3 regions of the Microbacterium sp. GW823-FHT02G05 genome follow, and region 2 is predicted to be linked to each of the others. Evidence: riboswitches for the same ligand, from Rfam matches in the RefSeq annotation. Region 2 holds a riboswitch; each other region holds the start of a gene.

Region 1 (3,271 bases), on a different contig from region 2:
CCAGCACGTCGCCCTTCGTGACCGTCTGCGGCTGCGCCTTCAGGGCGGCCTCGACCTCGGTGAACAGTGAGCGGCTCGCGGTGACACGCTGCTCACCATCGGCCTGCCCGAGCACGGAGGCGTACACGCGTACGGTCGTCCCGCCGACCTCGATGTCCTTCGCGGACAGCAGGTTGTAGAGAATGTCCGGATCTTCGCCGATCGTGCCGGTCTTGACACCGATCACACCCGGATCCTCCAGTACGAGCTTGTTCGTGTTGGTCACGAGCCCCGCACCGGGGATATCCGCCTCCTTGGTCGCCACGATCTCCGCGATGACCGGGTTGCTCTCCGCGAGAGCGGCAAGCTGCAGGAGCGCGCGCGGCGTCGCTGTGTTGCCCCAGCCGATGCCGGAGGGGTTCTCCAGCTGGATATCCGTGACCCCGCGATCACGGAGCCATGCCGTTGCCGCGATCACGAACTCGGAATCGGAACCCCAGATGTCATCCGACAGGCGATCGGCGTAGTTGTTCGCCGACCCGAGCAGGATGCCCTGGAACAGCTGATACTGCGTGAGCGTCCCGTCAATCGGCACGTCGAGCGCCGACTGGTCATCACGCCGGTAGTCCCAGTGGACTTCGCTGTCATCGCTCGTGAACGCGAACGAGGTGCCCTGCTCACCCAGGCCGAGCGGCATGCGCTCCAGTGCGGCGAGAACCGTGACGACCTTGGTGATCGAGGCCATAGGCGCGGCTTCTTCCGTGGACGCCACGGCCGAAAGGCCCTCGATTCCCACAGCGGCGCTGCCGACGGCTGGCCACGTGATGGTCGCGAGTGCGGCGGCCTCGGGTGCGTAGGTCGCGGCGTCGATCGTCGGCGCCACCTCGTGCAGGGGCCAGAGCGCCATAGCGGAGGCGTAGACGATGCCGGTCGTTGCAAGCACGGCGAGCGGCGGCAGGACTCCCGATCGCAGGAACGAACGCCGCGGAGCCCCGGCGGTCAGCGCGGGGCCGGCGGCGGCACCGGTCAGGGGAGCCGGCGGGGTGGGCGTGGAGCCTGCGGCAACGGTGGCGACGTCGATCCAGCTGAGCGCGGGACGTCCGGTCGGGGCCGGGGCGGTTGCGGGTGGGCCCGCAGGTGCGAAGGTCGGCAGCTCTCCCGTCTGCTGCGCGCGCAGCGCGGCGCGGGTCCCGGGAGCATCGGCGCTGGCGGGAGCGTCCATGCGAGGCGCAGCTGCGGGGTCAGCCGCCGCCTCGGGAGTGTCGGTGGTCACCGTCCTAACGTAATGGACGCGTCCCTTGTGTCGTCTGCACGCGCGGTCTGCGACCGTGCACGGCGGGATATGATGACCTCAACACCACGGGAGTCCGGTGATCCGGGCTGAGAGGAAGCGAAAAGCGCTTCGACCGTCGAACCTGATCTGGGTCATGCCAGCGCAGGGAGGAGAAACAATGTCTACTGTCACGCCCACACGTCTCGGCCTTGGTCGTCCGGAACTCTGGCGCTGGCGCGTCGTCGACATCGTCGTCGCGAGCGTCATCGCGGTCGCCTGTGCGGTGATCTTCCTGCTCTGGAACGTCGGATACGAGGCGCCGAGCACCCTGCTCAAGCCGCTGCTGCCGGGCCTTCAGGGCCTGCTGGCCGGCCCATGGCTGATCGCCGGCGTGCTGGGTGGGCTCATCATCCGCAAGCCGGGCGCGGCGCTGTACACCGAGCTCGTCGCCGCGGTCATCTCGGCTCTGATCGGCAACCAGTGGGGGCCGCTGACGATCGTCTCGGGCGTCGTTCAGGGTCTCGGCGCCGAGCTGATCTTCCTCATCTTCCTGTACGGCGTATGGCGTCTGCCGGTCGCGATCCTCGCGGGTGCCGGTGCGGGACTCGCCTGTGGCATCAATGACCGCATCCTCTGGTACGCGGGTGCCGACACTCTGTTCACGACGGTCTACATCGCCTCGACCACGGTCTCCGGCGCCATCATCGCGGGCTTCGGGGCCTGGCTGATCGCGCGCGGTCTCGCGGCGACCGGCGCACTCAACCGCTTCGCCTCCGGGCGGGCGGCCACAGCCCGGGTCTGATCATGGGCGGTGCGGCGGCGCCGACCCCGGCCGCGCTCGAGGCGCAGGCCTGGGGGTGGCGCTATGCGACCCGGCATCGGTGGGCGCTCTGCGAGGTGACGCTGCGGATCGAACCGGGGGAGCGCGTGCTGCTGCTCGGCGCCTCAGGCTCGGGCAAGTCGACTCTCCTGCAGGGGCTGGGTGGTGTGCTCGGCGGCGCGGATGAAGGAGAGGAACTCGGCGCTCTGCTCGTCGACGGGGTGCCTGCCGCACAGGCCCACGGCCGGGTCGGCATGGTTCTGCAGGATCCGGACACGCAGACGATTCTGGAGCGCGTCGGCGACGACGTGGCGTTCGGATGCGAGAACCTGGGCGTCCCGCGAGACGAGATCTGGCCGCGGGTGGACGCTGCGCTCGACGCGGTCGGGCTCGACCTGCCGCTCGACCGGTCGACCGCCGCGCTGTCCGGAGGGCAGAAGCAGCGGCTTGCGCTCGCGGGAGTGCTGGCGATGCGCCCCGGTGCGATCCTGCTGGACGAGCCGACCGCGAACCTCGACCCGGACGGCGTCGCCGAGGTGCGCGATGCGGTCGCGGCGGCATTGGATGCCACGGGCGCGACGCTCGTCGTGATCGAGCATCGCATCGACGCCTGGCTGGATCTCGTCGATCGGGTGATCGTGCTCGGGACGGAAGGCGAGACGACGGTCGTGCACGCGGATGGCACGCCTGAGGCCGTGCTCGGCGCCCGAGGAGCAGAGCTCGCCGCTGCGGGAGTATGGGTGCCGGGGCATCCGCCCGCAGTTCCGCCCGCGCCCGCCGTGACGCCGGGGGAGGAGCTGCTGCGCACGCGCGACCTCGTCGTGGCGCGGCGGCGCGGTGTGCCGGTCGCAGGCCCCTTCGAGCTCACCGTGCGCGCGGGTGAGGCCATCGGGATCGTCGGCCGCAACGGAGCCGGGAAGTCGACGCTCGGTCTCACCCTGGCCGGTTTGATCGCACCGGAGAAGGGGCGGGTCGAGGCATCCGCGGTTCTTGCGGATGCTGCGAAGGGTGACCCGATCTCGTGGTCGTCACGTTCCCTGCTCACGCGCATCGGCACTGTGCTGCAGAGTCCGGAGCATCAGCTCCTCGCGCGCACGGTGCGTGACGAGCTTGCGGTCGGCCCGCGGGCGCTGGCCCTGCCCGAGGACGAAGTCAACACGCGCGTCGATGACCTCCTCGACCGTCTGCGGCTCACCGCG
Region 2 (3,271 bases):
CCTGCATGCCCTCGCGGGCGGCGATCGTCGCCTGATCGGCGGCCGAGCCGAACTCCTTGCGGATGTCCTGGCTGATGCGCATCGAGCAGAACTTCGGCCCGCACATCGAGCAGAAGTGCGCGGTCTTCGCAGGCTCTGCAGGCAGGGTCTCGTCGTGGAACGCCTCCGCGGTGTCCGGGTCGAGAGAGAGCGCGAACTGGTCGCGCCAGCGGAACTCGAAGCGCGCCTTGGAGAGCGCGTCGTCGCGCTCCTGCGCTCCCGGATGTCCCTTCGCGAGGTCTGCGGCATGGGCGGCGATCTTGTACGTGATCACGCCCGTCTTCACATCGTCCTTGTTCGGCAGCCCGAGATGTTCCTTCGGGGTGACATAGCAGAGCATCGCGGTGCCGTAGCGGGCGATCTCCGTCGCGCCGATCGCGGAGGTGATGTGGTCGTAGCCCGGGGCGACATCGGTGACGAGCGGTCCGAGCGTGTAGAAGGGAGCGCCTTTGCAGAGCTCCTGCTGACGCTCGACGTTCTCCCGCACGAGGTGAAACGGCACGTGCCCCGGGCCCTCGACCATGACCTGCACGTCGTACTCCCACGCGCGGGCCGTCAGTTCGGCGAGCGTGTCCAGCTCTGCGAACTGGGCGGCATCGTTCGCGTCCGCGACGGATCCGGGGCGCAGCCCGTCCCCGAGCGAGAAGGCGACGTCGTAGCGCGCGAAGATCTCGCACAGCTCGTCGAAATGCGTGTAGAGGAAGTTCTCCTGGTGATGTGCGAGGCACCATCCGGCCATGATCGAGCCGCCGCGCGAGACGATTCCGGTGACACGATCTGCCGTCAGAGGCACGTAACGCAGCAGGACACCGGCGTGGATCGTCATGTAGTCGACGCCCTGCTCGCACTGCTCGATCACGGTGTCGCGGAAGATCTCCCACGTGAGCTTGTGCGCCTGGCCGTCCACCTTCTCGAGCGCCTGGTAGATCGGCACCGTGCCGATCGGTACGGGGGAGTTGCGGATGATCCACTCGCGTGTCGTGTGGATGTCATCGCCCGTCGAGAGATCCATGACGGTGTCCGCGCCCCACTGGGTCGCCCACTGCAGCTTGTCGACCTCTTCTGCGATCGAACTCGTGACGGCGGAGTTGCCGATGTTCGCATTGATCTTCACGAGGAATGCCTTGCCGATGATCATCGGTTCGGACTCGGGGTGGTTGATGTTGTTCGGCAGGATGGCGCGGCCCGCCGCGATCTCGCCGCGCACGAGTTCGACATCGCAGCCCTCCCGCAGAGCGACGAAGCGCATCTCTGGAGTGATCAGCCCCCGGCGGGCGTAGTGCATCTGGGTGACACGTCTGCCCTCCCGGCCACGCCGCGGTACGGGGCGCTCTCCCTGCCATTCCTCCGACGCACTGCCGCGCCGGACCGCCGCGCGACCGTCGTCGAGCAGCGTGCGCTCGCGACCCGTGTAGGTCTCGGTGTCGCCGCGCTCTTCGATCCACTCGGCCCGGAGCCGCGGCAGACCGACCAGTGGGTCACTTCCGGCGCCCGCGGTGCGGTACACCTGCACGGGAGCGTTGGGGTCACCGCCGGGCGAATCCTCCAGGGCGATCTCCGTCACCGGAACGCGGATGCCGTACTCCACATCCGCGACATAAGACAGAGAACGGGACGCAACAGACATGCTCATATGAGGCTCACTTCCTTCGCCGGCATTACCCGGACAGGTTCGACGGTCGCAGGCCGCGTCAGCCCGATCTCAGCCCATGCGTGGGCCCCCGTGTGGTCACAGGCACGCTAGCACGGCGTCGGGTCGTGGCCGGACTCCGTGACCGGCCGAATGCTCCTCTAGAATCAGAAGCACCATGGCTACCTTTGGCACGCTTTCCGATCGGCTTACCGAGACCTTCCGCAACCTGCGCACGAAGGGCAAGCTCACCCCGGCTGACGTCGACGGCACCGTCCGCGAGATCCGTCGTGCGCTGCTCGACGCTGACGTCGCGCTCGCCGTCGTCAAGGACTTCACCGCGAAGGTGCGCGAGCGCGCGCTCGGCGATGAGGTCAACAAGGCTCTGAACCCGGCCCAGCAGGTCGTGCAGATCGTCAACGAAGAACTCATCTCGATCCTCGGCGGCGAGCAGCGCCGTCTGGAGTTCTCGAAGACTCCGCCGACGGTCATCATGCTCGCCGGTCTCCAGGGATCCGGTAAGACGACGTTCGCTGGAAAGCTCGCGAAGCAGCTCGAGGGCGAGGGGCACACCCCGCTCCTCATCGCCGCTGACCTCCAGCGTCCGAACGCCGTGAACCAGCTGCAGGTCGTTGCGGAGCAGGCGGGCGCTACGATCTATGCGCCCGAGCCCGGCAACGGCATCGGCGATCCCGTCAAGGTCTCCCGTGACGGCGTCGAGCACGCCCGTCGCCACCAGCACGACGTCGTCATCATCGACACCGCCGGTCGCCTCGGTGTCGACGCCGAGCTCATGAAGCAGGCCGCTGACATCCGGGCCGCCGTGCAGCCAGACGAGGTCCTCTTCGTCATCGACGCGATGATCGGTCAGGATGCCGTCAACACGGCGAAGGCCTTCCAGGAGGGCGTCGACTTCACGGGTGTCGTCCTGTCGAAGCTCGACGGCGACGCGCGCGGTGGTGCCGCGCTCTCGGTCGCATCCGTTACCGGCCGCCCGATCATCTTCGCCTCCACCGGTGAAGGCCTCGGCGACCTCGAGCCCTTCCACCCCGACCGCATGGCGAGCCGCATCCTCGACCTCGGTGACATCCTCACCCTCATCGAGCAGGCGCAGAGTGCCTTCGACGAGGCCGAGGCGGAGAAGCTCGCCGAGAAGCTCGCGACCGAGACGTTCACGCTGGAAGACTTCCTTGAGCAGATGCAGCAGCTCAAGAAGATGGGCTCCATGAAGAAGATGCTCGGGATGCTCCCGGGCATGGGGCAGATGAAGCAGCAGCTCGACGACTTCGACGAGCGGGAGATCGACCGCACCGAGGCGATCATCCGCTCGATGACGCCGGGGGAGCGCCGCAACCCCAAGGTTCTCAACGGTTCGCGTCGCCTGCGCATCGCCCGCGGATCGGGCATGACCGTCACCGACGTCAATCAGCTCGTCGCCCGCTTCGAGCAGGCCGCGAAGATGATGAAGACGGTCGCCCGCGGCGGCACCCCCAACATCCCCGGTATGGGCCCGATGCCCGGAATGGGGCGCCCCGGTGCCTCGGCGAAGCGCGGAAAGAAGGGGGCGAAGAGCAAGGGTGCGTCCCGCTCGGGCAATCCCGC
Region 3 (3,271 bases), on a different contig from region 2:
CCGGCCTGCGCAAATCACACCGTCATCTCGCCGTCACAGTGCGACGGGGAGCGGTGCAGCGAAGAAGGCGAGCTCGTGCTGCGACGCGGCGGTGAACGCGCGCAGCATCCGCTCTCGCACCTCAGGGCTCGCGGATCCTGCGGCCCGCCCGACGAAGGCGACCGCCTGCTGGGTGGACTCTGCAAACGCGGGGTCGGCATAGGTCGCGAGCCAGGAAGCGTAGGGATGCTCCGGATCGCGCGCGTACTCGCCGAAAGCCCCCGCGTGCAGGCGCTCCCCCAGATCGGAGTACAGCCAGAAGCAGGGCAGGAGTGCGGCGATCAGCACGGCGTAGTCGCCGTCGAACGCGGTGGCACGGAGGTGGTCGAGGTAGGCGGTGGTTGCCGGAGCCTGCGCGGCGGCGAATGTCTCGGCAGTGATGCCCTGCGCGGGGGTGAGCCAGGACGCGTGCAGCTCAAGTTCCCCGGCGATCGCGCCCTGTGCGGATCCCGCCCAGAACGCCTGCTCCTCAGATGTCGGGGCCAGGCGCGCCGCCTCCGCGAGCACGCGGGCGTACTCCCGGAGGTAGAGCGCGTCCTGTGCGAGGTAGAACACGAACGGCGCGTGCGCGAGCGTGCCGTCCGCGAGTGCACGGATGAAGGGCAGCTCGTCGATGCCGTCACGAATCGGTCGGATGATCTCCCACCAGTCGGAGGCCAGCTGCTCGGCCTGGGGGCGCGTCATCACGCTCCCCCGCGCCCACAGGCCCGCAAAGTGATGAACGGGTCCGCTTCCCCTCCCGACCTGCAGCTCGTCTGCCGCTTCCAGAGACTCCCGCAGCCACGTACGCGCGGAGGCCACGGCGGTCGGCCAGTCCTCGCCGGACGCGCGACGCGTGGCCAGCGCCGATGACAGAGAGCATCCGGTCCCGTGCGTGTGCGTGGTGTCGATGCGCGCCCCGGGAAACTCCTGCCGGAGCGCACGAGCAGCATCGACCAGGGCATCGGGAGTGTGGGCGCCGGCAAGGTGCCCGCCTTTGACGAGCACGGCGGTGCCGAGATCGAGCGACAGCTGCTCCGCCGCATCCAGCGCCGCATCCCACTCCTCACCGATCTCTCGGCCGGTCAGCACTGCGAGCTCGCGCAGGTTCGGCGTCACCAGGTGCGCGAGTGGCAGCAGTCTGCGCAACGCATCCTCCGCCGCAGGGTCCAGCAGGCGGTCCCCACTCGTGGCGACCATGACCGGATCGATCACGACGACCCCGGGGCGCACCTCCACCAGCCAGCGCGCCACCTCGACGATGACGTCCTCGTTAGCGAGCATCCCGATCTTGACCGCATCGATCTGGATGTCTTCGGCGAGCGCCTCCAGCTGCGCACGGAGGAACGACACCGGAGGCACATGCACATCGCGCACCCCCTGCGTGTTCTGGGCGGTCAGGGCGGTCAGCGCGGCCATCCCGAATCCGCCGTTGGCAGAGATGGATTTCAGATCGGCCTGGATCCCGGCCCCACCGGACGGATCGCTGCCCGCGATGCTGAGCACTCGCGGAATGAACGGCGCGCCCGTGCGGGCGGCAGAGACGGATGATGGCACACGCAGACGATCGCTCATTGCGACATCCCTTCGCTAGCACGAACTAGATCAGGTTCGACGGGTCTGTTCTCAGCCGCGATGGCGCGGCACCCCGTGTCACTGCGGGCAGTCTATCCGCTGCAGAAGCTCCCTCTCGTCGACGCGTGTCAGCCCAGCCCGGCGCTCACGATCGATGCCGCGCGCCTCCTCGTCCGCACGCACACGGTCGATCGTCACCTCCAGCGGCGACAGCACGCCGCCGGTCTGCGTGAAGCGCGTGTTCGAGCGCGCCATGAACCCCGGCATGTCCGCCGGCAGCCACAGCGGAAGCGAGCGGGCGCCCATCCAGTACTGCACGTCGCGGGCGACCAGCCATTCGTCCGGTGCCGTCACGATGTCACCCGTGTGGCCGGCGATCGTCCGGATGCGAGCGAGAAGGCCCCCCAACGGCAGGACATCCCCCATCGCGTTGACCACACCGGAGTGACGAGTATCCACGATGTAGCGGGCGAGATCCTCGACATCGATCAACTGTGCGCGGCGCCCGTCCGTCTCCGGCTGCAGGACCGGGCCAGCACCGGCGCGCGAGAAAGCCGCCGACCAGTATCCGAACCGGTCGCTCGGATCCCCCGCGCCGACGACGAGGCCGGGGCGCACGATCAGCGCCCGGTCTCCGAGCGCTGCGACGGCATCCTCCGCGGCGACCTTCTGCGCACCGTACTCATACTCGTCTCCGGGGCGCGCAGGCGCATGTCTCGGAGCCGACTCATCCGCCCCGATCGTCTCGTCATCGCTGTACACCGAGGCACTCGACACGTACGTCCAATGCGCCGCCCGCTCACCGAGAGCCTGCACGGCAGCCGCCACGTGCGACGCCTGCGAGGAGATGTCGACCACCTCGTCCCACTCTCGCCCGGCGACCCCCGCATAGGCATCCGGATCGTCACGATCGGCCTGCATGAGCGTGGCACCGGCGGGTACCGGACGTGCGCCCCGCGCCAGACACGTCACCGCTGCGCCCGCCGTCACCCACCCCGCGGCGACGCGACCCGACAGCCATCCGGTTCCGCCGAGGATGAGAACGTCCGTCATGACGCCATGCCATCAGCATCCGCCCCACAAGGGAAGCGGGTTCGCTGTGGGCGCACGGGAAAGGCGGGCACGCCCCCCTCTCGGGCTGCCCGCCTTCCACAGTTCTTCCGCGACCTACTCGCGCAGCGTGGCGCCGAAGCGCTCGGCCGCGACGGCGACACCGGCGAGCTTCGCCTCTGACGCCTCTGCCGCCGTGAGCGTGCGATCCGATGCACGGAAGCGCAGGGCGAAGCTCAGGCTCTTCGCGTCCGCCGGCACGCCCTCACCGCGGTAGTCGTCGACCAGACGCACCGATTCCAGCAACGCGCCGGCTCCCTCGACGAGAGCAGCGCGAACGTCGGCCGCGGGCACCGTCGCGGGCACAACGAGCGAGACATCCTGCGTCGCCGCAGGATACGTCGAGAGCGATTCGACGACGACACGCTCACCGGCGAGGGTCAGCACGCGATCGAGATCCAACTCGAGCACGACGGCCCGGGCAGGGAGGTCTGCATCCGCGGCGACCGTCGGGTGCAGCTCGCCCACGTAGCCGATCTCCTCACCGCGCACGCTCAGCACGCCGGTGCGTCCCGGGTGGAGCGCCGCGCGCTCGCCCTGCACGACGTCGATGTCGACACCCGCTGCG

The links. Region 2 has a riboswitch for thiamine pyrophosphate ahead of thiC (phosphomethylpyrimidine synthase ThiC). Riboswitches for the same ligand answer to the same signal wherever they lie in the genome.
Region 1: linked by a shared signal. The riboswitch ahead of AC1REM_RS05130 (ECF transporter S component) and the one ahead of thiC (phosphomethylpyrimidine synthase ThiC) in region 2 are both predicted to bind thiamine pyrophosphate.
Region 3: linked by a shared signal. The riboswitch ahead of AC1REM_RS09855 (bifunctional hydroxymethylpyrimidine kinase/phosphomethylpyrimidine kinase) and the one ahead of thiC (phosphomethylpyrimidine synthase ThiC) in region 2 are both predicted to bind thiamine pyrophosphate.

What each region holds. Positions count from the first base shown of each region.
Region 1 is NZ_JBXAJK010000001.1:1,083,528-1,086,798, forward strand. It holds gene AC1REM_RS05125 (D-alanyl-D-alanine carboxypeptidase family protein) at 1-1,252, opposite strand, end outside; TPP riboswitch at 1,329-1,438, shown strand; gene AC1REM_RS05130 (ECF transporter S component) at 1,431-2,054, shown strand; gene AC1REM_RS05135 (ABC transporter ATP-binding protein) at 2,057-3,271, shown strand, end outside.
Region 2 is NZ_JBXAJK010000002.1:554,388-557,658, reverse strand. It holds gene thiC (phosphomethylpyrimidine synthase ThiC) at 1-1,666, opposite strand, end outside; TPP riboswitch at 1,667-1,774, opposite strand; gene ffh (signal recognition particle protein) at 1,848-3,271, shown strand, end outside.
Region 3 is NZ_JBXAJK010000001.1:2,016,747-2,020,017, reverse strand. It holds gene AC1REM_RS09855 (bifunctional hydroxymethylpyrimidine kinase/phosphomethylpyrimidine kinase) at 34-1,593, opposite strand; TPP riboswitch at 1,584-1,679, opposite strand; gene AC1REM_RS09850 (NAD-dependent epimerase/dehydratase family protein) at 1,672-2,646, opposite strand; gene pheT (phenylalanine--tRNA ligase subunit beta) at 2,761-3,271, opposite strand, start outside.